2 linked regions of the Rosistilla oblonga genome follow. The protein of the gene in region 1 interacts with the protein of each later gene in a pairwise test. Links are inferred from orthologs where the notes say so. Each region holds a gene or a part of one and is shown on either strand. Other genes may lie near its edges.

Region 1 (15,731 bases):
GGCTGAACTGGCGATTAAAGCCCAAGCGTTGGAGGAATCGAACCAGGAGTTGGATAACTTTGCCTACGTTGCGTCGCATGATCTGAAGTCGCCGTTGCGAGGGCTCAACGCGCTGGCAACTTGGGTCCAGGAAGATTGCGACAGTTTATTGCCCGCCGGCTCGCGGAAGCACTTGCAACAGATGCAAGATCGCGTCGCAAGAATGGAAGCATTGCTGGACGATCTACTGGAATACTCGCGAGCGGGAAGATCGGAGGTGTCGATCGAAAATGTGAACGTCGGCGAACTTTTGGACTCGGTGCTGCAGATCGTCGACAATCCGGGCGAAGTACAAATTCGGGTGCAGGGCAACCTGCCTGAACTCCCCACCTACCGCGCTCCACTGCAGCAGATATTCCTCAACCTGATCACAAATGCTGTGAAATACAACGACAAAGGGACCGAAGGCGTCGTTGAAATCGAATGCCACGAAATCGATCAGGCGTATCGGTTTACGATTTCAGACAATGGAATCGGTATCGATCCGAAGTTTCACGAGCGGATATTCCGCATGTATCAGCGAGTTGCTGTGAAAAAAGCGGACGGCAGCGGGATGGGGCTGGCGATTGTCAAGAAGCAAGTCGAGACGTATGGTGGAGAGGTCAGTGTTTTTTCCTGTGCCGGTCAAGGCGCCAAGTTTACGTTCACTTGGCCCAAGGGACTCAGTTGTCCCACCGCGGTTCAACCCCGTTCGCCACAACTGACCGCGTAGGCGAGTTTGAGATCCACTCATAGAGAGAATTGCAAATGTTCTTGTTAGTCGAAGACGACGAAGTGGATGTGGAGCGGTTCCGCCGCGCGATGAATTCCCATCGGATCACCGCAGAATTGCTGGTCGCCAACGACGGTGCAGAAGCGATTGAGCTTCTGCACAATCAAGCCGCTGGAACGCAAAAGCTGATCGTCTTTCTGGATTTGAACATGCCAGGCGTCAACGGCTTCGAGTTCTTGCAGATGCTCCGAGCCGATGCGGGGCTTCGCCGCACGCTTGTCTTTATCTTGACTTCGTCCAACCACCAACGGGACAAACAGCAAGCCTACGACAAGAACGTCGCCGGCTACTTCGTCAAATCGAATCTCGACGCACTGATGAACACCGTCAAGAGCTACTCCGACAGCGTCGAATATCCGCCCCCCGCCTACGCCTCGTAATCCAACCGCCTAGCCGCGTGCACCTCCTCGATCGCAGTCTGTCCTCACCCGCGGCAGCGGCAAGGACGGCAGTGAATCGCCCCAGCAAAGTCCGCTCACCACAAGAGAGCGCAGCATGCTTTACTCTCGTGGCAACAGCAGCGGTTTCTGGTTTACCGCCGATGTTTATGTATCAAACCCAAACAGCCGCGCGGCGTTTCCTCCAAAGACCTTGCTCCGGTCCTCATCGCTGAACGCTGGAAGCATCTGGGCGATCTGTTGCCGGTACTGCCGGTAGGACGCGTCCGTTGTCTTGGCGTTAAAGCCTCCTCCATAGATCAATCGCTCGGCGCCCCACAATTCGGCTAACCGACGCACGACCGGCTTAACATCCCGATGCGGATATTTATTCTGGTCTGGGATCGCCGCCAACTTCATCACCGTGTTCGGCAACTCCGACCAACGCAGCACCACCGCGTGTTCCTCTAGCGTTCCCTGCATCGGTCGGCCCAGATGGTCGATGATGACTTGAGTCTCTCTGTAGCGACGGATGTAGGGATCCAGCCGTTCTGCATAACGGGGTTCTAGATGGATCTGCATCGCGACACCCGCATCTGTGGCGATCGACCACAACCGATCGAGCTCCGGAGTGCCCCACGGAGGCAAACGGCCTGGCGCGTATGCATGCAGACGCGTCGCAACGATATGATCCTCGTGCTGCCTCAAAAATTGCGGCAAGCGTTGCAGCGAATTCGGCTGGTCTGCGAAGAAGAGGCAGGTCCCCTTCAAACGTCCTTTGCCGACTTCGATACAGTGTTCCAGGTAGCAGTGGTCATCCTGGTAGGGTTCGGGGTGAACGACAATCGCGCGATCCACCCCCGCTCCGTCCATACGCTCGAGCAGGAACTCGGGCGTTGCGGCTTGCCCAGGCCGATATGGCGCATTTTGGTGGTATGGAAAACGAGCATCATCCGGTCCCGCAAAACAGTGGAGATGGGCATCGACCACCATCGACGCATCGCTGGCAGCGTGCGTTACCGGCAACGACGACGAAACAGCAAGCCCGGCGGCGATGACGCCCATTGCCTCTCGACGATTTGGCAGGCGTCGTTTTTCATAACCCGAACGATCGATCATTTGATGAGACTCACAAGTTGCAGTAGGAAACTTCGTGCGGCGGGGATGGCTTCTTATCAGCGTCTAGTTTAGTCGATACCGACGCAAAACAAATATCCAGGCAGCGAAGCCTCTCCGTCGCACGCCCCCCACCCTCGGCTACTGTCGACTTTCAGGTCAGCTGCCAGGACTTTGACGAGCATCCAAATTACTGGTGCACCGTCTGGCGTCCAGTCTGCCTGAACACTGCTGCTGTGGCCGATGATGCACCCTTCACCCTCCGCCAAACGAAGCTTGAAGGGGAGGGTCGAACGAGCGAAGCGAAGTTCGGGGAGGCAAGTCCGCGCATCGACCCCGCCTGATCCTACGGCCGGCCCTCCTCAGAAAATTTGCTAAACGCTCTTTTTCTGGCTCTCCGTGCTTCGCAGTGCGGGTATCGTGTGGGACGTGGCAGCAAGGAGAGTGGGCGGTTTTAGGCGAGCAGTTGGTAGGGGATTTTGCGCTGCACCGATTGCGAGAGTCGCTGTGGGTCGGTCAGGACGATCTTGCGGCGGCCGACGTTGATGAAACCCTCAGCGCGGAGCTGCCCCAGCAGGATCGTGACGGTTTCTCGCGTGCTGCCTAACAGGTTGGCGATCTCTTGATGAGCTAAGCTGATCCGCAGCCGAATCCCGTCGTCGGCGACCGATCCAAACTGTTCAGCCAGGTCCAACAGCAGATGGATCAACCTGTCGCGGTTGGAAACAAACAACAGGTTCTTCAACCGGCGTTCGATTCGACTGCGCCGCAGACCGACCATCTTGGTGATCGCCAATGCGACGCCGCCGTGCTGTGACATCAACTGCTGCAACGCATCGGCAGGGATCATCACAACCGTCGTCGGCTCGACAGCTTCGACGTATTCCTCCCGCGCCACATCGGCAAACAACGCCAACTCGCCAAACATCTCCCCCGGCTCGACAAACGCCAGGATCGATTGCTTGCCATCTGGCGTATGATTGCAGACTTTGACCAACCCCTTGGTCAACAGGAACACGCTGTCCGCCTTCTCGCTGGGAAGGTAGACCGGGCTGCGGGCCCGAAAAGAACGGGAGCGACAGCGGGTTTCGAGCCGCTCGATCTGTTCGGGCAGAAGCCGAGCGAAGAGGTCACAGTTTTGCAGGTGCCATAATTTTTCAGGCATGGCCGTGTCCTTTCGTTGATCACCACACGATTAAACCGGAGATGGCTTGCGGTCGTCCGCAGGACTTCTCTAGATAGACGCGTGAACACCTGTCTGCTCACACACAAAAGCCGAAACTTCGCCGACTAATTCAGCGGCGCGTTGGCTGGGACTGCATATTTGGCGGGGTTCGCGAGGAACATCTGCCGCTGCTCATCGCTCGGGAACAGGTACCGCAGGCCCTGGTGAACCGTCGCAATCTCCGGCTTCCCCGGCACATCCTGCTGCATCTCGACGCGGCAGACCGAACAGAGGCCTTTCATCGCGAGGTCGACGTTGGCGTATTTCGCAGGGTCGGCACGGAACACTTCCTTCTGTTCTTCGCCGGGAAACAGGTACAAACGACCGCCGTAGAGAGCCGCGTGCTGGACCTTGCCAGGCATCCGCTGGGACATGTTGACCGAGCAAACGGTGCAGTCGCCGCCCAACGCGGGGACGTACTTCGCCGGGTCAGCCAGAAAAACCTGCTTCTGCTCTTCGCCGGGGAACAGATAGACCTTCCCGTCATAGGTGACTTGGTGCTGCGTCGTTCCACGAACCCACTTTTTCATGTCGATCACGCAAACCGGGCAATAACCGTCCATCGCGATCTTCGCCTGTGCCGCTCGACTCTGGCTGCCACCAGCTGCCGGCTGCGGCGCGCGGTTCTGACTGCCACCGCTCGCAGGCGGCTGGGCTGGACGAGGAGCTCGCGTGCCCGATTGGGCATCGACTTGAGAGGTGATTACCAGGCACATCGAAAGGGTTACAGCGGCCGAGAGCGAGCGAAGACCAAAGCGTTGATTCAGCATCGAAAAATGCATCCTTTGAGACGAAGGGAAGTTTCCAAAACAGGGGCGTTGATAGCCGAGAGGACGAGGCCAGCCAGAGATCCTTACAGACGAGGGCAAAGATTTTTTTGAGGCCGGCCAGCCGCGACTATCACCGCCCGAGCGGACTTCAATCGGGAACGCGGGCGAAAGAAACACTTCACCCTCTCACAGCGATTGCCGCGGAGAAGCGTGGGGACTGACAGCGCATTCGCCAAGATCGTCGACGCGCGATATAGAAATGCAAATCGAAACAGCTCAGTCGTTGCGGGCTTCGATCGCTTGCTTGATCCGCTGGCGAGCCCCTGCGGAGAGCTTCGCTTTTGCGACGCTGCGATCGCTGTCGAGCTCTTCCACGTGTTGCTGCGTGCGAAGATGCAGCGTATCGACATCGCGACGAAACGCAGCGCACAGCCGACAGAGCCGCAGGTGCATCCAAAGCTCGACCCGCTGACGTAGCGTCAGCTTGGTTTCGAGCGATTCGGAGACGAGCTTGGAGATTTCTTTGCAGCTGAGCATCATCGCGTGTCCAGTTGGTCCCTGTCTTGGTTCCAGCGAGCTTTCATGCACTGCGCCAGGCGAACACGCGCCCGATGGAGCAAGACCCAGAGGTTCGACGGAGTGATCGCAAGTTCCTTACAAATTTCTTCGGTTCCCAGGTCTTCCATCTCCCGCAACGTAAACGCATCGGCTTGATTCGCAGGCAATCGGTGCAGGCACTGCCGTAGAATCGGCCAGAATTCCTCCCGCTCCAACGAATCGAGTGGTTGCATGAGGGTCGATCGCACGCTTTTCTTCCAGTTGCCGGCGCGGTCGAACATCTGATCCATTGGATTGCCACCGTCATCATCGATCAAGTTCTCGGTTCGCTGGCGAACGCGAATCAGATCGATGACCTTGCGTTTCAGGATGCCGGTCAGCCAACCTCGCTCGGATCCTTTGCCCGAGAACTGATGCACATGTTGCAAACCAGCCAAAAACGTCTGCTGCACCACCTCTTCAGCCGCTTCGGCGTTCCGCAGCCGCGAGACCGCGTATCGGAAAAGGAAATCACCATGTTCGTCGACCCAGCTGGCTGGTTCCAGCAGCCCAGGGCCTTCAGGTTCAGCAGGATTATCCATCTGTCTCCAGCCGTAAAAAGAAGATTGCCAACTCGCGTGCGCCTATTGAACGCGATCGCCCGCCGCGACGGTGTGATGTAGCTCACGGTTCGCCATAAGGGTAGCCAAAACAGCGGCGGCCTGGCTGCTGGGGCTGCGTGGCTATCCGCATTGTACATGCTCCGGTAAAATTGTGCCCCGACGCGAAAAACACTACATACCCTTAAAAAACTCTTCCTCAGCAGATCCGATGCCACGATACAACCCTGCCCAGATCGAGCCGAAATGGCAAGCGTATTGGGAGCAGAACAAAACCTTCGCCGCCCCCGAGATGCCGGGCGACAAGAAGCTGTACGCCCTGGACATGTTCCCCTATCCCAGCGGCGATGGGTTGCATGTCGGTCACCCCGAAGGCTACACGGCGACCGATATCGTGTCCCGTTTCAACCGCATGCGCGGCGTCTCGGTCCTGCACCCGATGGGCTTCGACGCCTTTGGCCTGCCCGCCGAAGAGCACGCGATCAAAACCAACACGCCGCCGCGAGCGTCGACCGAAAAGAATATCGCCACTTTCCGCCGACAACTGAAGTCGCTCGGCTTCAGTTACGATTGGGACCGCGAGATCGCGACCACCGACGTCGATTACTTCCACTGGACCCAGTGGATCTTCTTGGTGTTGTTCGACACGTGGTTCGATGCCGATCAACAGAAGGGGCGTCCGATTGCGGAACTGCCGATCCCGGCAGAGGTCACCGCCGCGGGAGCCGACGCGGTCCGCAGCTATCAAGACGATCATCGCTTGGCCTTCCAGAGCGATGCGTTGGTGAACTGGTGCCCGGCGCTGGGGACAGTGTTGGCGAACGAAGAGGTTGTCGATGGTAAGAGCGAACGGGGCAGCCATCCGGTCGAACGCCGTCCGCTGCGACAGTGGATGTTGCGGATCACCGCTTACGGCGACCGCTTGCAGAACGACTTGGAATCGGTCGATTGGCCCGAGAGCATCAAGACGATGCAGCGCGATTGGATCGGCCGCAGCACGGGGGCGGAAGTCGATTTCTTTGTCGGCGAGGTCGATGACTTCCAGACTTGGAAAAGTGCCCGCAGCGAGTTTCCTGCAAAGCCAACCGACGACAGCTTGCGGATCTACACGACCCGCCCCGACACGCTTTACGGCGCGTCGTACATGGTGATCGCTCCGGAACATCCGTTTGTCGATCGCCTGACGACGGACGACCAAAAAGCGGAGGTCGAAGCCTACTGCCAAGCGGCGGCGAACAAGAGCGACCGCGAGCGTCAGGAGGACAAAGAGAAGTCGGGCGTCTTCACCGGCTCCTACGCGATCAACCCCGTCAACGGACAACCGACGCCGATCTGGATCAGCGATTACGTGCTGATTCACTACGGCACCGGTGCGATCATGGCGGTCCCGGCGCACGACCAGCGGGACTTTGAATTCGCCAAGAAGTTCGACTTGCCGATCACGCCGGTCGTCGATCCGGGCGAGGTGCATGAAGAGCGCGATCAGGTGCTGGCGGGCGAAGCCTGTTTCGCCGGACACGGCAACGCGATCAACAGCGGCCCGTACAACGGAGTCCCCACGGCCGACTTCAAGCAGAAGATCTCCGAGGCGCTGGAAGCGGAAGGGACTGGGCACGAAGCTGTCAATTACAAGCTCCGCGATTGGTTGTTCAGCCGTCAGCGATTCTGGGGCGAACCGTTCCCGATCCTGCACGAACTGGACGACGCTGGCAATCCGACGGGCAACATCCGCGCTGTCGATGTCGCCGACCTGCCGATCGATCTGCCGCATCTGGAAGATTACAAACCGCACGGAAAACCGGAACCGCCGCTGGGCAAATCGCCCGACGAGTGGCTGTATGTCGAGATCGACGGCAAGCGATACAAACGCGAAACGAACACGATGCCTCAGTGGGCTGGTTCGTGTTGGTACTACCTGCGGTTCATCGACCCCAAGAACGGCGACGCCTTTATCGATCCTGAAAAGGAAAAGGCTTGGATGCCGGTCGATCTGTACATCGGCGGTGCCGAACACGCGGTGCTGCATCTGCTGTACTCTCGCTTCTGGCACAAAGTCCTCTACGATCGCGGGCACGTCAGTTGTCCCGAGCCCTTTGGCCGCTTGGTCAACCAAGGGATGATCCTTGGCCAACCGCAGTACCACGTCAGCGAAGCAGCAGCCGAAGCGGCGGAAGCCAAACTGACATCGCTGGGCGTGACGCCGGTTCGCGTCGAGAATAACGACAAGGTTTCGTACATCCTGCAGCAGACCGCTGGTGGCGCCGACTTGTCGGACGACATGACCGAAAAGCGTCAGGGGCAAACCTATCTAGCCGGAACCGATATCGAACTGACGCCCAAGGCGGACAAGATGTCCAAGAGCCGCGGGAACGTGGTCAACCCAGACGACATCATCAAAGTCCATGGTGCCGACACGCTGCGGATGTACGAGATGTTCATGGGCCCGTTGGAAGCGACCAAGCCGTGGAACATGGCGGGCGTCGGCGGGATCCGCAAATTCCTGGATCGCGTGTGGCGAATGATCGCCGACGAAGATGCTGAAACGCCGACGTTGGCTGCGGAGGTGCAAGACGTCGCGCCGACCGAAGAGCAGAACCGTGTGCTGCATCAGACGATCAAAGCGGTTACGCACGACACCGACACGCTGGGCTTTAACACAGCGATCGCGCGGATGATGGAGTTCGTCAACTTCTTCAGCAAGCAGAAGGTCCGCCCTCGCGCGGCGATGGAAAGCTTTGTCCTGATGCTGGCTCCGTACGCTCCGCATGTCAGCGAAGAGTTGTGGGGACTGCTGGGGCATGACGGCACGCTGACTTACGCCACTTGGCCCGAGCACGACGAAGCGGCATTGGTCGAATCATCGATCGAATTGCCGGTTCAGATCCAGGGCAAGGTCCGCGCCAAGATCCAAGTCGCCGCCGACCTCTCGCAAGACGAAGTCCTCGCGATCGCATTGGCCGACGAAAAAGTGGTCGCCGCGATCGGCGACAAGCAGGTCGTCAAGAAGATCGTCGTCCCCGGACGCCTGGTCAACTTGGTCGTGAAGTAGTCCCGCCGTATCACCGTCGCACGAGGTTGCCCCATGTGCAAGCGAGTCACCGCCGTCCCCTTTGGGTTCGCAGTGGTCCTGTTTTTTTCATCGCTTGCAGTGGGGCAACAGGATGCCGATCCGTACAGGCACTACGTCCAGCATTCACGCGATTTCCAACGCGTGCATCAAGACCGCCAATGGGCACTGCAGGCGTTTCCTAGCTGGACCTACATGCCGTGGACCTACCGGTGGACGATCGGGTTTGACGACGCTGCGGGGCGTTGGAGCCAAGAGCATGGTTACAACGGCGGCTTTGTCGATCGCGACGACATCGGCACCGCCGGATCGCCGCGCGGGCGGCTGCAGTGGCTGGAGAAATTTCGCCTCCCCTTCTATATGGATCACGCTGCTGGCAAGGGATTGCTACATCTGTTTGATGGCGGCGAAGTAAAGCCCCATCTCGATGCGTTGCATTCGACCGGCATCCGAACGGTGCCGATGAACCAGCAGACGCTAACGCAACTGCGGGATCGAATGCGGAAACATATCACGGCGGTCCGAGATTCGCCGCAGCGCGTCGCGTATGCACTGGATGATGAAGCCTCCTGGGGGCATTTTGTCCATCCGACGATGTGGCAGATCACCGATGATCCGGCGGCCTACCAGGATTGGTTGACGGAGATCTACGGCGAGGCGAACGCGCCCAAGCGAACCGAATGGATCAGCTACGACACGCTCCTCCCGCATCTCCGCGAAACGACCATCGCCGAGTTCGACGCCAGTCCGCTGATGGACCAATGGACGTTCAACGACTCGTGGTGGAGCAACCAGATCGGCGAACTGGTTCAATACTCCAACACGCTGGATCCCGCCACGCCGTGCGGTCTCGTGGGCGGCCAGATGCCGAGCCCTTTTGGCGGATACGACTATGCCAAACTGATGCGGAAGGTGCAGTTCATCGAAAGCTACAACCTCGGCTCATCGCAGGCGATCATCCGCTCGCTTAATCCCGAGAACGGGCTGCCGGCAGTCACCACCCACTTTCATCGCTCGGTCGACGATACGATCTGGCAGACTTGGTATTACCTGGCGCACGGCAACCGCGGCTTCATCGGCTGGGTCGACGGATGGTTCGATGGCGAGACACCAAAACCGTGGCATCGCGAGGTAGCTCCGTCGTACCGCGAGGCGGGCGATACGATCGGGCCTCTGCTGGTCGGCAGCCGCTGGCAACACGATCGCGTGGCGATCTATTACAGCCATGCGTCGATTCAACTCGGATGGATCCTCGACGCGGAAGCCCATGGGAAAACCTGGCGAAATCGCAACAACGACCATCGACTCAGCAGCGCTGCCAACGTCCGCAAAGCTTGGGAGAACATGCTTCGCGATTCCGGTTTGCAATACGATTTCATCAGTTATGTCGATGCGATCCAGCAGGGGATTCCCGACGAGTACGACGTTCTGATCCTGCCCGCTTGCTTGGCGTTATCCGATGCGGAAGCCGACGCGATTCGCGCGTTTTGCAAACGAGGCGGAACGGTCATCGCCGACTACCTGCCGGGCATGTGGGACCAACATGGCACCGGACGCCCCGAGGGCGGAGCGTTGGACGACATGTTCGGTATCGAGCAACCCAGTTCGCTTGCGGCCAAGTCGATCTTTGGAGAATCGCTGTGGGTGGAAGTCGATCAGGACGCGAACTACTCCTACAAAACCGCGACCGACTTCTTGACCAACAAGAACACTTGCCTGGTCGACGAAAGCGGTTTCCATCTCGCCATCCGCGACTTCCCCACCGGGCAGACGGCACGCTTTGGAGAGGGACAAGCGTGGCTGATGAATCTATCGCCCCAGTGGTACAACGCCTATCGCGAGCAAGGAATGCAAACCGCGGCTAAGCGTGATCGGTTCATACAGCCGATCTTCGACGCGGGTGTGCGACCGTGGGTTCGGATCGCCGATGAAAGCGAGCAGACGTTTGGATACGAGATCACCTACTGGCGGATGCCCACCGACGAGGGCCAGCCGCCGCGAACGCTGCTGTTCGTATGCTTCAATCCCGACGTCAGCGGGAACTCACAAGGCGGCGGCAACTCGGTCGGACTCAAATCATCGGAGCTAGAAATCACGCTTCAGTTCGCCACACCCGTCACCCAAGTCCGCAACGAACGGACGGGAACGATGCTCCAGAACGGACGCCAAGTAACGGTTCCCTGGAAACAGAACGAAGCGGTAGTGCTGTCGCTGCAAACCGAAGCAGAGTAGCACCTACAAACACCAGCACGAAGCGCAAGCAAGTGAAATTCGATCACTCAAAAATACCAGCACGAAGCGCAAGCGAGTGATCAGAATCCACGGCTTGCGCCGTGTGTTCGCTCGCATGCGTCATGTATCCACTCGCTTGCGCTTCGTGCTGGTATTTAGGTGCTACACGGACCTCCATAGAGTGCTCGCCTGTGGCCAACTGCCCGCCGGGAGTCGTGGAGTGGTCGCAGCGAGCGGGAGTTCACGGGGATGCGTTGCGTGAAGCAATGGTCCTGCTGACTCGCGACGGCTTATTGAACCGGCGTTCTACGGGCGGTTTTTTTGTGCCGCACCCGGAAGAATTCGACTTCCGCGCGCTCCGGGATGCTCGCCTCGCAACCACAAAAGATGTATTCAATCTCTCAGAACGCGTGGAGCTTGTGGACCGTGGACTTGAGCAGGCTGCGATGCGAGTGTCTACACGGTTGGATGTTTTTCGTTCCAACGCTTCATCGCTGGCGTGATCGTTCTCATAAAGACCCAAGCACCACGCGTTTTGGAAAGGCAGCGGATGAGTGTTTCGGGACGTATCTCCCCCGAATCGATCCGGTGCAGAAATTCTGGTTCCCGGATCGGGCCGACTCGTTTCGAACCCAACCAGCCACGCTTCATGTAATACCAGTTCACTGACATACTCGGCGTCCCTTCGTTTATCGAGAATTACGATACCGAAGCCCCGCGGCTACTGCTCGACCGGTTATAGCCAGTTTGGATGGGGCATTGAAAAACTATCCCGATGATTGCCGATATTACCCAGGCACTTGCGGACAAGTGCATTGCGTGGCGGTGTTCAAATCCTCCCCAGCCGATATCTCAACTGGGCGCTAAGCTGCGTTGCAAATACCAGCACGAAGCGCAAGCGAGTGAATTCTCGTGATTTTCGCATGCGGGCGCGACGCTGTCGCGAGTGGAATTCGAATCACTCGCTTGCGCTTCGTGCTGGTATGCGTTGATCGCGCTTCGCTTTGGTGCCTACGCTTTTTGGGAGACTTCGCAGGCGGTGGAGCACGCTGTGGGACTGCTCGACTCGTGGCACATCGGCGTTGCCGACGCGGTGTCGACGGCTAGCTGCCGTTCGAAGAAGCAAACGAGCTTGTCGAAGTGGGTCTGCTGGTACTGCGTCGGATCCTCTTGGCCGACGAAATCGATCGCGCGGATCAGCTTCCGTTTGCCGCAATGTTCGTTCAGCCGCCAGTCGTTTTCGAGCGATTCGCTGATGTGATGCTCGGCGATCAATGCGTTGCCGCGCATGTGGCGGATCCGCGGATGTAGGTAGGCGTCGTTGTAAGCCTTCTCCGGATGCGGCTCGCGTTCGAGGCTGAAGACGTTCCCTTCAAAGTCGCCGTATTCCATCGTGATGATGTAATAGTCTTGCTGTTGGCCAAATTCGCTGTCCAAGATGTAATCGACAGCCAGCCCCTCGTGATACCGCGACTCGCCCGTCTCGCGGTCGACCACCATACAATCGCCCAAGAAGCCCGGTTGGTGCATCAGCCCGGCGTCGCTGCTGACGCGGTCGATGATCTTGTCGGCGAGCGGTTCGGCAGCCAACGGCAAGCGGTGCGACGGATAGGGCGTCGATTCGTGTCGCTGTGCGATGATGTTGTACAGCGATTTAATGTTGAACCGAAAACCGTGCAGCACGTTCGACATCGTCTTCTTCAGATCGCGGATCTGCATGATCGTGCCGGCGTAATACAGGTTGGGAATGTTTGTCGATTCCCAGCCGCTTGTCATCGCGGGCAAGCGGTCTTCGCAAGCCATATCGGGGCGGCAGTTCTCGCCAAAGAACTTCGGGTCCCAGCGGAATCCGGTGCAGCAGATCACGCGATCGTAAGCCATTTCCGCTCGCTGTCCTTCGGCGTGCGTAAACGTGATATTGACGCGGTATTCCCCGTCGACCTTTTCGATCTTGTCGATGTTGGCGTCGAGGACGGAGTTCTGTCCCTTCAGAATGTAGGTGTCCAGGAACTCATTGTTAACAGCTCGCAGGTGGCCGAAGAAGTGCGACTGCCAAGCCATCTTGATCGCCCCAGGGCTGGCCAGGTGCGTGACGCGGGTGGCGTTGAGCAGATGGTTCGCCGTCTCAAACGCCGAGTTCCCCTTGCCGATGATCAACAGCCGCTGGTCGGCGTAATCCTTGGGATCGATCGACATGTCGAAGTAGTTTTCGGTCAGTTCGATGCCCGGGATTTCGGGAACGTACGGCTTGGAAACTCCCGTCGCGACGGTGAACGTTCGCGAACGGTAGAGGTTGCCGTCGGCATCGCGAACGATAAACCTGCCCGACCCGTCCTCGGCACGGCTGACATCGCTGATCCAGGTGTTGTATTGGATCTTCAGATCGAAGCGGGCTGCGTAATCGCGCAGGTATTGCGCGTACAGTTGTGCGTTGGGATAATAGGCGTCGGTATAGTTCTGGAAGTTAAAACCATCGTCATCGCACAACAGCGAATTCCAGTCGTATCGCAACTGGGCCCGTCGCTCGGTATAGCCGTTGTAGACCTTATTGATCGAGATCAGTTTACCGTGTCGCGGGAACCGTTCGTAAAACGCTCCGGCGCGATCGTTTGCTTCGAGAACCAGATAATCGCGTTGCTCGCGGTCCATGAAATAGGCAAGCTGCAGCCCTGCAGGGCCGGCGCCGAGGATCAAGTGGTCGATGTCGCGAATGGTTTCTGTCGTGGTCATGTTTCGGGCTCGTTCGCTATTGGGAATCGCTCAAGTTGTCGTTGCGGTCGCGACCTGCGTCGTCGTCACCGCTGGCATCCAAGCTGCCCAGTCGTCGTTGCACCTCCTCGTCCGAGAGGCTCTCCAGTTCTTCAAGCATGCGGATTTCATCGATATCGGCCTGCTGCAGCTGATCCTGCACGATCGATTCGGCGATCGCTGCAATCGTTGGCGAATCGTACAGCAGCCGCAGCGGAATCTTCGCTTCGAATTGGTCGCGGAGCCGCGATAACAGCTGTGCCGCTTGCAATGAGTTGCCGCCGAGCTCGAAGAAACTTACGTCGCGGCCGATCGGTCCGGTCTGCAAAACTTCCTGCCAGAGATTGGCAACCGCATGTTCCAGCGGCGTCTGCGGCAGCGCAATCGCTGCGACCGCCACAGGCTCCGTGTTCGGAAGCGGCAACGCTTTGTAGTCGGTCTTGCCGGCGGGAGTTTGCGGGATCGCTGGCAGCCGACAAATCGTCGACGGCAGCATGTATTGCGGCAGTCGACCGCCGATCGATTGGCGAATCGCATCGACATCGACGTCGGTTTGGCAGAAGGCGACGATCTGCTGTTGAGCTGCTTCGCCGCGAACGACGACCGCCGCGCGATGAACTCCCGCGACCGATTCGATCGCCGATTCGATCTCATCCAGCTCGATCCGGAAGCCGCGGAGTTTGATCTGTCGGTCGTTGCGAGCCAAGAAGTGCAGCTGGCCTCGGCTGTCGATTCGCACTTGGTCGCCGGTCCGGTAGACGCGCGGCGAGGGCTGGTCGGTTGTGGATGAGTCGTCGGCGGAGAAGGACGTCGGCGGCAGCGTGACAAAACGCTGGCGCGTCAGTTCGGGTTGGTTCCAATAGCCGCGAGCCACTCCGGATCCGCCGATGCACAACTCGCCCGAGACGCCGCGTGGCACGGGGCGCAATTCAGGATCGAGCAGATAGATCGTGGTGTTGTCGATCGCTTGGCCGATGCAAACGCGTTCGCCTTCGACTCGGGAGATTGTCGACCAGACGGTCGTCTCGGTCGGACCATAGACATTCCACAGCTCGCACCCGCTGGCCAACAACTGGCTCGCGAGATCGGCTGGCAACGGTTCGCCACCGCTGAATACCCGCAACTGTTGACTGGGTGTCCAACCGGTCGTCATCAAGACACGCAGCGTCGAGGGCGTTGTCTGCAGGTGAGTGATCGGTTCGGTTTCGAGGATCGATTTCAGCGACTCTGGTTCGGTCGCCGCTCGATCGGCGGTCAACCGCACGTGCCCGCCGGCCCACAGCGGCAGAAACAGCTCCAACACCGAGATGTCAAACGAAGTCGTGGTCAGAGCCAGGATCGAATCGTCGGCGGTGAAGCCGGGACGCGCGGCGAAGCTGTTCAACAGATTGGCGACGCTGTGATGTTCGATCGCAACGCCTTTGGGTTTGCCCGTCGAACCGGATGTATAGATCACGTAAGCGAGATCCGTCGGCAGAGGTCCGTCCAGCGACAGATCTTGCGCATCCAATCGACTCAGTTCGGCGAACTGCCAGACGGGAACGTCGGCCTGCATCGATGTTGTATCGGAGAGGATCGCCGCGAGCCCGGCATCTTCGATCATCATCGCCAGTCGCTCTTGCGGAAGCGCCGGATCCAACGGCACATAAGCCGCTCCCGCTTTCCAAACCGCCAGCATCCCGACAAGCATCTCGATCGATCGCTGCATGTCGACGCCAACCAGATTCCCGGCCGCGATGCCTCGTTGCCGCAAGACCTTGGCCAAGGCTGTCGATTGCGCGTCGAGATCGCGGTAGCTGAGTCCGCGATGGTCGTCGGTGATCGCAATCTTATCAGCCGCATTGGCGGCGACATCGGCCAGCCGATCGCAGAGCGTTGCCGAATCACATTCCGCGGCGGTGGCGAGGTTCAGTTGTTCGAAAGCTTGGCGATCGGTCGGCGATGCACTGGGCAAGTCGATCAGCGCACAAGCGGGATTGGCGGCGATCGCTTGCAGCGTCGCTTCCATCAGATCCAGAACGCCTTCCGCTGTCGCACGATCGATGTGATCGTTGTGCACCACCGTGATCTCGGTCGTCGACGACGGATGGATGACCATCGACAGGTCGTATGCCGTGACGGCGGCGTAGTCGGGTTGGACCGCTTGCAGCGTGCCGCCGGCGATCTCGATCGGGGCGTCGCTGGCATGCAGCGGCTGTTGGAACAGGAACATGTTTTGCGCCAACGGC
Region 2 (15,323 bases), 3.6 Mb from region 1 along the record:
CGGACGACCCGATCACGGAGGCCGCGGCCAACGAATCGCGGCGGATCCGCTTTCCCGAACAAGTTCGCTGCGATGCGACCGGCCCGATGCCGATGTTACGACTTTGCGGTGCCAGGTTGGATCAGCTTTTGGTCCCCACTTGGCTCGACGTGTGGGCCGATGTCGTCGCCGACTGGATCGTGAAAAAGAAGCGACCCTACGTGTTCATCGACGTCGAAAATGTGAGCGACGGACCGGTGATCGCAGAGATGTTTCACGAGCGGGTGCAAGCTCTGTTGCCCGAGGTGGGGGCGATGCCTCGATGGCCCGGCCGCGGGCTGGCGGTGCAGTTGCAGCTTTTCTAAGCCATTGAAAAAGTACAGAATTGAAGATTGGGGACGCGGCCGCGACAGGAAATTCGCTGGCCGGTTCGGCTGCGGCTGGCGAATCTCTTCATCGCGACAGCGGCTTCCGTTTTCGAACACTTTGTCCACCGCAGCGGTTCCCGCATTTGCAGCGGACCGAATATTGGAAATTAGTTTTTACCCTGATATTTGTCGGCCGGAATCGTCGCAGTCGACGGCCGCCGGGGAATCCGAGGGCCGTCGGGCTTGTCAATCGACGCCCGACACGACAGCATAATTAGACTCAACGGAATCGACTCGCTCAGGAGGCAGGCAGCTGTGATTGCAGAAGGCAACGACGACAAATTCAAAGGTTCACGCCGCGACAAGAAGAAGCCCAAGTCGACAGCTAGCGAAATTCTGCAACGCCAGCCACCATTTGACTTGGAAGCCGAGATGGGCGTGCTGGGCAGTATTCTCCTGCTGCCGGAATGCTTGGATGACCTGGCGACGCTGCTGCGTCCCGACGATTTCTACGACGATGCCAATCGGATCCTGTTCACCCAGCTGCAAGAGATGCACGACATGGGTGAGAAGATCGACGTGACGCTGTTGGTCAGTCGATTGAAGAAGGCGAAGCAATACGATCTGATGGGCGGGCCGGCCTATCTTGGACGGCTGAGTACGTCGGTCGCCAATGCGGCTCACGCGGTCTATTACGCCAAGATCGTCAACGAAAAAGCGATCTACCGCAAGCTGATCGAATCGAGCACCGACATTCTGCGCGACGCCTACGATCAGACGCAGGAAGCTCGCGAATTGGTCGCCAGTGCGGAACAGAAGGTGTTTGCCATCATGGACGGCAAACAATCCAATTCGGTCAACAGCATCAGCGATATTCTGCACCAGGCGATGGATCGCATCGACGCCCGTCTGCGAGGCGAGCACACCGATGGCGGTTGCGATACGCTGTACACCGATTTCGATGCGATGACCGGTGGCTTGCACAACGGTGAATTGGCGATTCTGGCGGCTCGGCCTTCGATGGGTAAGACCGCGTTTGCGATGAACATCGCCGAAAACGTTTCGATGCAGCTCCGCTACCCCGTGTTGTTCCTGAGCTTGGAAATGTCGGGGATCGAGTTGGCGGATCGTATGTTGTGTTCGATCTCCCGCGTCAGCGGTCACAAGCTGCGAAACGGTACGATCAGCAGCGAGGAGCGCGAACGCTTGGTGGAGAAGGCGAACGAGATCCACTCCGCGCCACTATTCGTCGACGATTCGCCTAGCCGAACGGTCAGCGAAATCGCCGCGGCGGGGCGGCGTATTAAACGTCGCGACGGCGCGTTGGGATTGATCGTGATCGATTACCTGCAGTTGATCGAGCCCGACAACTCGCGCGATCCGCGGCAGGAGCAGGTTGCGAAAATCGCGCGGCGTCTGAAAGGTATGGCTCGTGAATTGGAAGTCCCCGTGTTGTGCCTGTCCCAGTTGAACCGGCAGTCGGAAGAGGGCAAAGATCACCGGCCAAAGCTGAGCCATCTGCGGGAATCGGGGGCGATCGAGCAGGATGCGGATATCGTGATGTTTGTGCATCGCGAAGAGTATTACCATCGCGGCGAAGACAAGGAACAATACGCGGGCCAGGCGGAAATCATCATCGCCAAGCAGCGTAACGGACCTGTCGGCGATGTCGAACTGACCTGGGAAGGAGCGTTCACTCGCTTCCACAACAAGGCTCCCGAACGGCACAGCGAATTCGACCAGTACGCCGAGTTCAGCGGACCGACCGATTATTGATCCAGCAGTTCGCTGTACAGATTGACGTGCCGGTCGATCATCTGGGCGACGGTGAAGTCGCTAGCGATTCGTTCCTGCCCGGCCTGACCCAGTCGGGCCGCACGCTCGGTGTCGGTGAACAATAACTGGTAGGCGTTTTTGGCAAACTCGGCCGATTCGCCGACCGGAGCGAGCATCCCCGTGACGCCGTTTTCGATCAGATCGCGATTGCCTGGAATGTCCGACGCCACGACCGGCAGTCCGGCCTGCATCGCTTCGATCAAGGCGTTGCTCTGCCCTTCGTAACCGCTGCCGATCCAGAACAGATCGAAGTGCGGAAGCAGTTCGGCGACGTCGTCGCGTGCCCCCGCAAACGTAACAGCTTGGCCTGTCGTAACCGAATCGCGGAACCGCTGCAGTTCGCCCATCTGAGGCCCATCGCCGATGATGACAAAGGTCGAATCGTTGCGAGCCGATTCCATCAGCTGAGCTGCCCAGATCAGATCGCGAAGTCGTTTCTGAGGCCACAGTCGGCCGACGGCAACGATCAGGCGGCGGCTGGGATCGATGCCCAGTCGCCGGCAAGCCTCTTCCCGCGTGATCGTGCTCGCTGTGCGAGGCGGAATCCCGTTGGGGATCACTCGAAATAGATCGGGATCGATTCCGTGAGCCGCATAAAAATCGCGGACTCCACTGCTGTTGGTGACGATCGCGTCGGTCCGTTTCGCCAACGCGCGGTCGATCACAAAATGACGCGTGGTCTTCCATTGATCGACGCAGCGTTCACCGGCAACGATCCGCCGGACGCCCAGACTGCGAGCGGCCGCGCGTCCGTAGGAGTTCGCCGCGAACAGCCAGGTGTGGACGAGATCAGGGGAGAGTTTTTTGAGCGTTCGCTTCAAGCGAAAGTAGGCCGACGGATCGGCTTTGAATCGCTTGCCGACCACAGTGACTTCGATTCCCGCCGCTTCCAAGGTCGCTCGCAACGGACCGTCGTGAGTTAACACGACGACGTGCACGTCGAAGCGGTCACGCGGCAAACCGCTGGCCAGAAGAGCCAGTTGTTTCTCGGCACCGCCGCGAACCAAGGTCGGGATGATATGGCAAATCCGTTGGGTCATCCCGTTGCTCCACTCACATTTTTGGCGGATGAATTGCCCGCCAAGCGTTCAAATAACTGGACATGTCGGCGGATCGTATCGGAGAACGACGCCGCCGCCGACAACTGGCTGCGCATCCGCTGGGCTCCCGCGGCCGCCATCGGTAGATCGTCCAAGACGTTTTGGACCGCTTCCCGCATCTTGTCGGTCGAATCGGCCGGAAAGCTGTGTAGTTCAGAAAACGCTGCCATCGCAAAGGCGCGCGTGTCGGCGCAATCGACCACCGCGGTGGGGAGCGCCGCGGCGATCGCCGCCGGCCAAAACGACTCCGCTCCGCTAGCCGCCGATGGCAGCACAAACATATCCGCAGCTTGCATTAGTTCTTCCACATGATCAAAGTTGCCCGGCAGAAACGCCGCTCGGCCGACGCCGTTATGTTTTAAGTCGTTAAAAATTTTCTGACGCCACGGTCCGTCGCCGATCATCCACAACCGCAGGTCGGGCTGAGCCTCCAACAGCGGCCAAAGGGCCGACGCCAAGGTCAAAACGCCTCCTTCGGGCGACAGCCGATTCATGCACAGAATGACTTTGCCATCGACCGGCACCATCAGGTCGTGATTCATATTGCCGAGCGTCAGACGCGCTGCTTTACACGATTCGGGAGTGCGACGGATCGGATCGCCAATGCCGTCGGCGATCCGCACGATCGTTGCCGCTTTAGCGCCGGCGACCAATAACGCTTGCTGGCACGACGCGCGGGGAGCGATCACGGCGTCGGCGGCAAAGCTGCGGACAAAGGTGTTCCGCCGCGCACGCAGAGACGCTTGCCAGACGATATCGCGCGTTCCCATCATCGTGCCACATCGGACGACGCTTGGCACGCCGACTTGTCGGGCGGTCTCGACGACCGCAGCCGCCTCTTCCCGCATCATGTCGCAGTAGACGAGATCGAACCGCGGCAATTGCTCTCGCAACCACTTCCCCAAGTTCCGCACATAACGAGCCATCGACCATTCGCCTCGCGGTGCAGCCAGCGGACGCAGCACCGGTATCTCGCGATGTTGGAATTCCGCCGGCCAAGTCGCTTGGTAGCGTGGCGTTAAGACGGTTGGGTAACATCCTTGGCGGCGAAGGCCGCTGACAAGCGCGGTCAAGCGACTGCTGGCATCATCGCAATGCGGCCAGTAGCGTCGAGTGACGATCAGCACTTGGAATCGTTTCATCGATCGATGGCCGGTCCGTGCAACGCGTGGTGGCGGTCGAGATCGGCTTGTTCCAACACGCCCAGATAAGGCAGGTTGCGATACATGTCCTCGTAATCCAATCCGTAACCGACGACAAATTCGTCGGGGATTTCAAAGGCGACAAAATCGGGGCGGACCTGCACGTCGTGCTGGCGATTCTTCTGCAGCAGCACCGCACTTTTGACGTCCTGGGCACCCATCTGTCGCATGTCTTCCAATAATCGTTCCAGCGTCCGGCCGGTGTCGAAGATGTCGTCGATCAACAGCACCTCGCGGTCGCGGATGTTGATCAACATCGCCGCGTTGACCAACAGTTCGCCGCTGCGGGTGCCGCCGCGGTAACTGCTGGCCTGAACAACACCCACCCGGATGGGCATGTTCAACCGGCGAATCAGATCGGCTAGCAGAATCAAACTGCCCGTCATCACCGCGACAACCGTCAGCGGCCGCGAGCCGTAGTGATCGTTGATCCGTTGAGCCAATTCGCTGACACCGCGCTCCAACTGTTGTTCGTCAAGCAATGTCTTCATATTTAACAGTCGAGGGTGCGAAAAAGCGGTGATGTCAGGCGGAATCCGAGCCGGCCAGGGAACACGCCGACATCTTAACATGTTGCCCCACGGTTGAACCAGTTGATTGAAAAAACGATGGCTGGCCGCTAAGATTGACTCGGGCATGAAGCCCTCCCAAGACTCCGCTCGCCTCTCTCCAGCTGGTAATCGATAACGCCGATGTCGAAACCCGATCGCACAAAGAAAACAGTCTCCACCGACGCCACGCGTTCGGATTCATCGCGACGGAAGTTCATGCAAAGCTCCAGCCTGTTACTGGCTGGCGGTGCGGTTGCGGGCGGGCTGAGCGTGGCTCGCGCGGCCCACAGCTTCGGCAGCGACACGATCCGCGTCGGGTTGATCGGATGTGGCGGACGGGGAACCGGCGCGGTGACTCAGGCATTGAGCACCGTCGATGGCGAAGTTCGTTTGACGGCGATGGGAGATCTGTTCGAAGACCGCATGCAGACAGCGTTTCGGACGATCAAGAGCAAGCATCCCGACCGCGTCGATGTCACCCGTGACACGCGGTTCGTCGGCTTCGACGCCTATCAAAAAGTGCTGCAAGCCGATGTCGACGTCGTGATCCTGGCGACCCCTCCCGGTTTCCGGCCCTTGCATTTCGAAGCGGCTGTTGACGCCGGCAAACATGTCTTCATGGAGAAGCCGGTCGCCACCGATGCTCCGGGCGTGCGACGCGTGCTGGCGGCCAACGCAATTGCAAAACATAACGGTCTGGCGGTCAGCGTCGGCCTACAACGCCACCACGAAGCCCGCTATCGCCAGTGCGTCGCTCAACTGCACGGCGGCATGATCGGCGACGTGATCATGTCCCGCGCCTACTGGAACGGATCGGGAATTTGGGTCCGGCCGCGGCAGCAAAACGATACCGAACTGCAGTACCAGTGTCGCAACTGGTACTACTTCAACTGGCTCTGCGGCGATCACATCACCGAACAGCACGTCCATAATCTCGACGTGATCAACTGGGTGATGGACGGTTTCCCCGTGGAAGCTCAAGGCCAAGGAGGCCGCCAAGTTCGGACCGGCGAGGATACCGGTCAGATCTTCGACCACCACTTTGTCGAATACACCTACGACGGTGGGGCGAAACTGATCAGCCAATGCCGGCACATGAAAGGCTGTTGGAACAGCGTCGGCGAATACGTTCACGGCACCCGCGGTTATGCGATTGTCAACAAAGCCGAAATCTACGATCACCAAGACAATCTGATCTGGAAGAGCGATGCGGCGGTCGAACAGGGGAAGGGCTGGCAGCAACAGCATCACGATCTGTTCGCCGCGCTGCGACGCGGCGAATCGCCGAACGAAGCCGATTATGGTGCGCACAGCACGATGACCGCGATCATGGGGCGAATGGCCACCTACGGCGGTAAAGTTGTCCGCTGGGACGATGCGATTCACAGCGACATCGCCTTGGCCGATTTCGATTCCTTGCGATCGTGGGACGATGTTCCGCCGGTCCTGCCTGCCGACGACGGCTCGTATCCCGTCGCGGTGCCGGGTAAAACCATCGTCGTCTGATCGATCAGAACGACATTCCCTAAGGCTTCAAGGACGAGGAACACCGCTGTGGCGAAAGCGACAAAGCAATCCGATCGCGTGCAAACGCTGGAACGGATCATCGCCCATCTGGACACGCAGTACGAACAAGGGATCGCGTGTACGCATCCCGACACCGGCGTGTTGGTCAGCGATGGCGAATACGATGCGCTGCGTCGCGAACTGCAGACGCTGAATCCTCAGTCGACGCTTTTCGAGACAGCGACCGCGTCGCAGTTGGAGAGTGCGGTTGCGAAGGTCGTCCACGATCCGCCGCTGACGTCGATCGAAAAGGCGAGCCACGAAGATCTTGCCGTGCAGCAGCAGATGCTGTTCAAATGGCTCCGCGGCGCCGACGACGCAGCCGTCGCGGAAGCTCCCGCCGGCGAACTGTTTGCCGACACGTTGCCCGACGATCTGATCACCGTCGACGGGATGAGCTACGACGGCCAGCCAGTCGTCTACAGTCCCGATCGGTTCTACGCGGCTTACAAGCTCGATGGCGTGGCGATCGCTCTTTATTACGAACAGGGAAAACTGGTCCGCGCCGGGCTGCGACCGCGCGACGGGATCAACGGCGAAGATGTCACGGCGCAGGTGCGTTATGTTGCCGGCGTTCCGGATAGGCTTCCCAAGAAGATCAGTTGCTCGATCCGGGGCGAACTGATCTGCAAGCTCTCCGACTTCGAAAAGGTGCAGTCCGAGTTGGCCGACGAAGGGGAGAAGTTGCGAGCGAATCCGCGGAACCACACCGCCGGTGGGATTCGCCAATTCAAGAACCCCGAAAAAACCGCGCGGATGCGGATCAGCTTCATCGCTTACACGATCGAAGCGCTCGACCATCCACCTTATAAGACCGAGATCGAGCGGGCTCGATGGTGTCAGGAAACGTTGGGGATCAACTATATCGAGCCCCAACCGTTTCGCTTCGAGAACCTGCAGGCGATGGAAGATGCCGTGCCAACTCTCGATTTCGAAGTCGACGGCGTCGTGATCGGAGTCAACAATCTCGAGGATCAGGAACAACTGGGACGCCACGGCGATCCGCGGACTGGCAATCCGAAAGGGAAGATCGCCTGGAAGTTTCGCGAGGAGGAAGCGACGCCGGTGATCCGCGACATCCAGTGGCAGACCGGTCGGACCGGCAAGATCGTCGCCGTGGCGATCTTCGATCCGGTCCGTTTGGCCGGCACCAACGTGACCCGTGCGACACTGCACAACGCCGGATTTATGCTCCGCAATCAGATCACGATCGGGTCGACGATCGCCGTTCGCAAAGCGGGGAAGATCATCCCCAAAGTGACCGGCGTGATCGCGGGGCAAGGGGAGCCGCAGTTTCCCGAACAGTGTCCGGCTTGCAAAGCGAAGACCCAGCTGCAGCAAGGGGGAACCGAAGAGATGCTGGAACTGGTCTGCCCCAACCCCGATTGCTCGGCGCAAAACGTCCACGGGCTGTGTCATTATCTGAGCACCTTTGGCGTCGTCGGCTTAGGGGAGAGCCGCGTGCGGACGATGGTCGAAGGGGGCAAGGTCGCGACGCACGCCGATTTCTATCGCTTGGAATTGGAAGACGCGATGGAATGTGGGCTGACGGAACGTCAGTCGCTGTTGGCACTGGCGGCGGTCCACATGATCCCTGCTCCCGACAAGATGAAAAACGACGAGCTGGGGATCGCGATCGCGACGGCTCGGCAATCGAAGAAACAGGTTCCGTTGTGGCAGCTGTTTGCGGCGTTTGGCATCGAAGCGGCGGGCAAGTCGGCTGGCAAAGCGCTCGAAGATCACTTCAGCAGCTTCGATGCGATCCGCGCCGCCACGGTCCAGCAACTTATCGAAGTTGGCGACGTCGGCGAAAAGACAGCCGAGACGGTCTCCAGCTACTTGTCGACCAACGCCGCAGCGATCGACGACCTGCTGAATTACGTCGAACCTCAGTCGCCGAAAACGGGGCTGCTGACCGGCAAGAACTTCTGCTTCAGCGGCGGCTTTCCCGAGGGGAAGCGTCACTGGGAACAGCGCGTCGAAGAACTCGGCGGCAAGTGTTCCGGCAGCGTCTCTAAGAAGACTCACTACCTGGTCGCCGGAACCGCCAGCGGATCGAAGAGCGAAAAAGCGGAGAAGCTTGGGATCCCAATCATCGATACCGACCAGCTGCAGAAGATGATCCAGGCTGGCGCGGAAACCGATGCATAGGCAAAAACTTTTCACGCGTTAGAGTTCTTCTGCTTGGACTCGAAACGCTACACTAATTTGTTCGGCTGTAGATGATGGCCGCGACGAAGCCGCCTAACTGCCGCAAGTTTCCTGTCCACGCAACCCCATCCCGGCCATCGAGGGTCGCCAACACGATGCAATATTTTTTAAGACTCTCGGTCCTGGTCTGTATCGCCACGAGTGGTTTCTGCACTGCGGAAGAGCCTGCCGACAAAACCAATGCCCGCTTCCAACAGGCGGCCGATCGAACGTTTAAAGCCTTCGATCGCGAGGAGGAACAAACGTGGCAGCGTCCGTTCTTCTTTATGCAAATGGCCGATACGCAGTACGGCTTCTTCAGCGGCAACAAGGGCTTCGATCAAGAAGTTGATCTGGTGCGCCGGGCTGTCGAGCATATCAACCGCCTGCGGCCGCGGTTTGTGATCGTCTGTGGCGATCTCACAAATGCGACGCCAGAGCATCCGCGTTATCGAGAACAGGTTGCCCAGTACCATCGCGACTTTTCCGAAGTCGATGCGGAGATCCCGTTGGTCTGTGTGTGTGGGAATCACGACGTCGGCAACCGACCTACTGCCCAGTCGATCGCCCATTACAAGGAAAACTTCGGCGACGACTATTTTTCGTTTTGGGTCGGCGGCGTCTGCAACATCGTCCTCAACTCCAGCGTCCTCAAAGATCCCAAAGACGCTCCCGAGGTCTTGGCCGCTCAGCAAACGTGGCTCCAACAACAACTGCAAGAAGCAAACGCGGCAAAGGCGAAACACATCCTGATGTTTCAGCATCACCCGCTGTTTCTGGCGGAAGAGGATGAGCCCGATCAATACTTCAACATTCCGCTGCAGCGGCGAACGCCTTTGCTGGCCCAACTGAAGCAGGCAGATGTCCGCGCGGTCTTCGCCGGACACTACCACCGCAACGCTTACGGCACCGCCGGATCGATGGAAATGATCACCACCGGTCCCGTCGGCCGTCCGCTGGGGAAAGATCTGTCGGGCTTTCGCATCGTGACGGTGCATGAGACGGGAATCGAACATCGATACTGGGGGATGGACGACGTCCCAGAGAAGATCGAAATCGAGACGACATCCGACGCGCGATAGGTCTGACGCACGTCGTTGTTGCTGCAAAATTGGGTGCGACTCGGCACCGGTTGCGGATCCATATCGATAAATTGTTCTGTCGTTGTAGCCACCGAGCGGTGGGACGTTAAACTCAATACGGTTCAGCGAAGGAGCCTCGGACCGTCGAAAGAATTAGCGGCGGGATGTCGCGGACGAGGTTACGAGTCCCAGCGATTTGGTCTGATGCAAAAGGACTCGTAACCTCGTCCACTACACGCTTCGTTGAACGGTATTGCGTTTAACCGCGTGCCCAGCAGGCCGCGCGTCCACCGCGACAAACGCATGTCGTAAACGCGCGGGGCGTTGCCACCGCGGTTAAACGAAGCGTAGTGAACGGTGGGGCGTTAAACTGACAACCTCGAATCCCCAAAAGTCGAGGCGCAACACGCCGCTCCAATGAAGTACGTCTCTTCGGGGCGCTGGCGGTGAATTCTCTGGAAAAGGATGGAGTGAGTGATGGAGCCGCGCGAGGCAATACTGAAAATTTCCGCCGCCATGAATGCGGCGGTGATCGGCCAGCAAGAGGTGGTGGAGCGGATCCTGATTGCGCTGTTGGCCGACGGGCATGTTTTGATGGAAGGTTTTCCCGGGACGGCAAAAACGCGGTCTGTCAAGACGTTGTCGAAGCTTGTCGAAAGCGATTTCGGCCGCGTCCAATTCACTCCCGACCTGCTTCCTTCGGACGTCACCGGATCGGAGATCTACCGCGAGCAGGATGGATCGTTTGAGTTCCAACCCGGGCCGATCTTCGGCAATCTGATCCTCGCCGATGAGATCAACCGGGCTCCGGCAAAGGTCCAATCGGCGCTGCTCGAAGCGATGGAAGAACGCCAGGTGACGGTCGCTGCCAAGTCGCACGCGTTGCCCGAGTTGTTCCTCGTCCTGGCGACGCAAAACCCGATCGAGCAAGAGGGAACGTACCCGTTGCCCGAAGCTCAGATGGACCGCTTCCTGTTGTACGTTCGCGTCGATTACCCGGTCGGCGACAACGAAACCGCAATCCTGCGTCTGGTCCGTGGCGAGAAGTCGGGGGCAGCGGCCGAGCCGATCGCACCGCTGTCGCAAGAGGTGATCTTCGCCGCCAGAAAAGAGGTCTATGCGGTGCACGTCGCCGAGCCGGCGGAGAAATATATCGTCGACCTGATCCTCGCGACGCGGAATCCGAAACAGTACGGCGATCAACTGGCGCGATGGATTCGCTTGGGGGCGAGCCCGCGGGGGACGCTGGCGTTGGACGCCGCAGCGCGAGCCCACGCTTGGTTGCAGGGGCAGGATTTCGTCTCGCCCGACAACATCCGCGCCGTCGCCGCCGCCTGCTTGGCGCATCGCATTCACCTAACCTACGAAGCCGAAGCGGCGGGTGTTACGCGGGTCGAAGTGATCGAAGAACTGTTAAAGAACGTCGTCCCTGTATGAGCCAGCCGATGAAAGCCCGGGTGACGATTACGCTCGAAGACTTGATGATGCTCAAAGCCGATGCGCGCGGCTTTTCGCTGACGCCTCGCCAGCCGGTCGGTTCGCTGCTGGCCGGTCGGCATGCGTCGCGGCTGCGCGGGCGCGGGCTGATGTTCGAAGAACTGCGTCACTATCACCAAGGGGACGACATCCGGTTGATGGACTGGAAAGCGACAGCACGGCTGCGATCGCCCCACGTCCGCGTCTATTCTGAAGAACGCGAGCGGCCCGTTTTGATGGTCGTCGATCAACGGTCGCCGATGTTTTTTGGCAGCCGTCGGGCGATGAAGTCGGTCGCGGCGGCAGAGGTCGCGGCGCTGGGATCTTGGCGTGCCTTGGACAGTGGCGATCGCGTCGGCGGTCTGGTCTTCAACGACCACGAGATCGCCGAGGTGCGTCCGCATCGCAGCCAAAACCGCGTGCTGCAATTGTTCCACGAAGTCGTTCGATTGAATCAGCAGCTGGCGGATCCGAGCGCCAAGCAAAACGAAACCGCTGCCGGCGAGCAACCGATCCAACTGAACGCCGTTCTGGAACATGCGTTGCAGGTTGTGAAGCACGATCATTTGGTGGTCGTGATCAGCGATCTCGACGGTGCCGACGACCAGACGCAACAGCTGACCAGCCGGTTGGCGGCACACAACGATGTCTTAATCGTGGCGGTCTACGATCCGCTGGGGATCTCGATCAACGGGGCTCCAGGAATGCTGGCCCATGATCGCGGTCGGGTTTGGGAAATTTCGAACAGCCCCGGTTTTCGAGACGAGTTCCAAGCCTCGTTTCAACGGCTGCTGGATCATTGGAAAGAGATCTTTCACGGCTTGCGAGTCCCGGTGTTGCCGATCTCCACCGCCTCGCCCGTCGCTCCGCAGATCCGGTCCCTCTTTGGCAATCAATCACGGTAACGATGGACGACGCAACTAGCCTAGACCGTTTGCACGATATCGTCGTTCCGCCAGAGGTCCCTTGGTGGCCGCCGGCTCCGGGCTGGTACGCCGTGATGATCCTTGTCGCCGCAGGCGTGTTGGCGATCGCTTATCGTTCGTGGCGTCATTGGCAAGCGAATCGCTATCGGCGGGCGGCACTGCAAGAGCTGCAGTCGGCCGATTCGGCGGCCTCGGTCTCGGAGATCTTGCGTCGAACCGCGCTGGCGATCCAACCGCGAGCCGAGATCGCCGATCTCGTCGGCGATCTTTGGGCGGCTTGGTTATCCGAAGCCGCTCCACTGCCGATGCCGGCCCAGGTCCGCGAGCAATTGGCATCGGCGATCTATCGCAAATCGGAAACGACCGACGAACTGAATTCGCTACGGGAATACGCCAGCGGCTGGATTCAAACGCATGAGATTCCGGCCGCCACGAACCCATTGCCGGAGGACCGCCACGGATGCTGACCTTCGACTACCTCTGGGTTTTCCTGCTGTTTCCCCTGCCGTGGTTGTTGCGCGCGTTGCTGCCGCCACGCCAGTCACAACAAGTATCGGTACGCGTTCCGTTTGGCAATCGCTTGGCCGAAGCGATGGCCCGCAGTCCCGTTGCCGTGATCGCTGCGGCAGCGCCGACGCGTTGGATTCTGCCAGCGATTCTCTGGACGCTGGTCCTCGCCGCCGCCGCGCGGCCACAGTGGATCGAGCCGCCAATTACCAAGGAACTACCAACGCGCGATCTTCTGCTGTTGGTCGATCTGTCGGGATCGATGGACCAAAAAGACTTTACGAATAAGAGCGGTCAGAAAGTCGATCGGCTGGCGGCGGTCAAAGAGGTGCTGGGAGAGTTTCTCGACCGGCGTCAGGGAGATCGCGTCGGGTTAGTCGTCTTCGGCGACGCGGCCTATCTGCAAGCTCCGTTTTCGACCGACCTGGAGTTGTCGCGGCGTTTGTTGGACGAATGCCAAGTCGGCATGGCGGGGCCACGGACCGCGTTGGGAGACGCCATCGGTTTAGGAGTTGGTTTGTTTGACGAGAGCGATGCTCAGGCGAAGACGATCATCGCGCTGACCGATGGCAACGACACCAAGAGCAAGATTCCGCCGATCGAAGCGGCACGCGTCGCGGCGCAACGCGACATCCACATCCATACCGTCGCGATCGGCGATCCGACGACGGTCGGCGAGGATGTGTTGGACGAACAAGCGCTCCGCGACGTCGCATCGGCCACCGGCGGGGCTTACTTTTTTGCTGCCGATAGGAAGAGCTTGGTGGGGATCTACGACGAATTGGACAAAATCGAAACTCGGAAAGTCAAAACGGTCAGCCATCGCCCACGCACCGATATTTACTACGTGCCGCTAGCGGTGGCGCTGCTGCTTTCGATGGCCAGCAAATTTGCCGCCGCCCTCTCTCGCCGGACTCCTCCGGAACTGGCCGCCCAAACGACAAGGATCCACGTCAATCCGATCACTGGCAGTTTGGAGGTCGACGGATGATGGGACTCTTGCACAACTTTCATTTCGTCCGCCCACTTGGCCTGGCGCTGATTCCAATCGCGATCGCGGTCTGGTGGTATTGGCAGCGACAGATCGATCCGCTGCGCGGTTGGCGGCAACAGATCGATCACGACCTATTGGAAGCGTTGGTTGACGATCGCGATACGAAGCGCGATCCCATGCGTTACGCGATGGTGGCCGCTTGGATCGTCGCCGCGATCGCGATCGCCGGGCCGACTTGGAAACTGGAACCCAATCCCTTCGCCGAAGACGCTCCGCCATTGATGATCGTCTTGAAAGCGAGCGAGAGCATGTTGCAGTCTCCCCCTTCGCCGTCGCGGATGGAGCGTGCTCAACTGAAGATCAACGATCTGGCGAAGGCGCGCAAAGGAGATCCGTTGGGACTGCTCGCGTATTCCGGTTCGGCCCACCTGGTCCTTCCGCCGACGCAAGACACCGCCGTGATCGGTGAGATGGCGGCGGAGATCAGCCCCGATGTGATGCCGGTTCCCGGCGATCGTTTGGACTTGGCGATCGCCGCTGCGGGTGGCTTGTTGCGAGAACAGGGATCGGGTGGCTCGCTGTTGGTCGTCGCCGATACCGCGGATATCGATCCGTCGGAAGTGGCCCAAGCCCATCGTTCCGTCGGATCACCGCCAACGGAGTTCCTTGCATTGACCGATCCCGATTCGGCGGAGACGCAATCGCTTCGCGACGTCGCTGCGGCGATCGGTGGTTCGGTCGAATCGCTTTCGATCGAAGACGACGACATCCAACAGATCCTCAGCTTCGCTCAACGACGCGCCGCCGCAGGCGTCTCGGGCGAGAGCAACCGCTGGCAGGAGGCTGGTTATTGGTTGACGCCGCTGTTGGCTTTGTTTGTCGCTGTCTCGTTTCGACGCCAAAAATCTTCGCAGCCCAAGGAGTAGCCCGTGATGATTTGGAAAACCGGAGCTGCCGTGGTCGCCATCTCCTGGATCGGTCTTTGGATGACCGGCGATCAACATGGCGATCGCTTGATGCGAGCGGAAAAGTTTGCCGACGCAGCGGCCGTTTACAACGATCCAATGCGGCAGGGAGTCGCTTGGTATCGCGCGGGGGAATTCGAAAAAGCGACTCAAGCGTTTGCTCGTCTTGCGACGCCGGAAGCCGAATTCAACCAAGGGAACTGTTGGTTGATGTTGGGTAAATACGACAAAGCGGTCGCCAGTTATGAACAAGCGATCGATCAGCGCCCCGATTGGAAGCAGGCGCTGGAGAATCGCGACCTCGCCGCCGCGCGGGCCAAGATGCTCGAGTTGAAAGGGGGCGATCTGGGCGATCAGCAGGTTGGAGCCGACAAGATCGTCTTCGACAAAAAGAAGGACGATCAGGGACAGGAGACTGAAATCGCGGGGGACCAAGCCGCGTCCGATGCCACGGTTCAAGCGGTCTGGTTGCGCCAAGTGCAAACCAAACCGGCCGATTTCCTGAGGTCGAAGTTTGCGTTCCAACAAGCGGAGCAGGACGCAGGAGAGACGCAATGAGGGTGCCGCGTGGGATGACGTTT

The links.
Region 2: the proteins of leuS (region 1) and ligA interact in binary tests that used the Escherichia coli proteins (3 or more experiments, as listed by UniProt). The link is inferred for Rosistilla oblonga from one-to-one orthologs.

What each region holds. Positions count from the first base shown.
Region 1 is NZ_CP036292.1:7,034,412-7,050,142, forward strand. The notes cover bases 5,343-8,705. They hold leuS (leucine--tRNA ligase), read left to right. Parts: upstream 5,343-5,667; coding sequence 5,668-8,505; downstream 8,506-8,705. Other genes in these bases: CA51_RS24865 (sigma-70 family RNA polymerase sigma factor), read right to left, coding at 5,343-5,438; CA51_RS24875 (beta-galactosidase trimerization domain-containing protein), read left to right, coding at 8,539-8,705. Also shown: CA51_RS24835 (sensor histidine kinase), read left to right, coding at 1-751; CA51_RS24840 (response regulator), read left to right, coding at 787-1,191; CA51_RS24845 (amidohydrolase family protein), read right to left, coding at 1,357-2,307; CA51_RS24850 (Crp/Fnr family transcriptional regulator), read right to left, coding at 2,759-3,469; CA51_RS24855 (eL24 family ribosomal protein), read right to left, coding at 3,595-4,299; CA51_RS24860 (anti-sigma factor family protein), read right to left, coding at 4,576-4,839; more of CA51_RS24865, read right to left, coding at 4,836-5,342; more of CA51_RS24875, read left to right, coding at 8,706-10,755; CA51_RS24880 (DUF4339 domain-containing protein), read right to left, coding at 11,212-11,427; CA51_RS24885 (NAD(P)-binding domain-containing protein), read right to left, coding at 11,767-13,485; CA51_RS24890 (non-ribosomal peptide synthetase), read right to left, coding at 13,502-15,731.
Region 2 is NZ_CP036292.1:3,439,667-3,454,989, forward strand. What follows is about bases 6,217-9,171. They hold ligA (NAD-dependent DNA ligase LigA), read left to right. Parts: upstream 6,217-6,590; coding sequence 6,591-8,753; downstream 8,754-9,171. Other genes in these bases: CA51_RS12260 (Gfo/Idh/MocA family protein), read left to right, coding at 6,217-6,542; CA51_RS12270 (metallophosphoesterase), read left to right, coding at 8,909-9,171. Also shown: CA51_RS12235 (DUF72 domain-containing protein), read left to right, coding at 1-344; dnaB (replicative DNA helicase), read left to right, coding at 663-2,123; CA51_RS12245 (glycosyltransferase), read right to left, coding at 2,117-3,223; CA51_RS12250 (glycosyltransferase family 4 protein), read right to left, coding at 3,220-4,425; hpt (hypoxanthine phosphoribosyltransferase), read right to left, coding at 4,422-4,976; more of CA51_RS12260, read left to right, coding at 5,178-6,216; more of CA51_RS12270, read left to right, coding at 9,172-9,874; CA51_RS12275 (AAA family ATPase), read left to right, coding at 10,352-11,311; CA51_RS12280 (DUF58 domain-containing protein), read left to right, coding at 11,320-12,255; CA51_RS12285 (DUF4381 domain-containing protein), read left to right, coding at 12,258-12,743; CA51_RS12290 (vWA domain-containing protein), read left to right, coding at 12,737-13,774; CA51_RS12295 (vWA domain-containing protein), read left to right, coding at 13,771-14,703; CA51_RS12300 (tetratricopeptide repeat protein), read left to right, coding at 14,710-15,300; CA51_RS12305 (BatD family protein), read left to right, coding at 15,297-15,323. UniProt on the Escherichia coli protein: DNA ligase that catalyzes the formation of phosphodiester linkages between 5'-phosphoryl and 3'-hydroxyl groups in double-stranded DNA using NAD as a coenzyme and as the energy source for the reaction.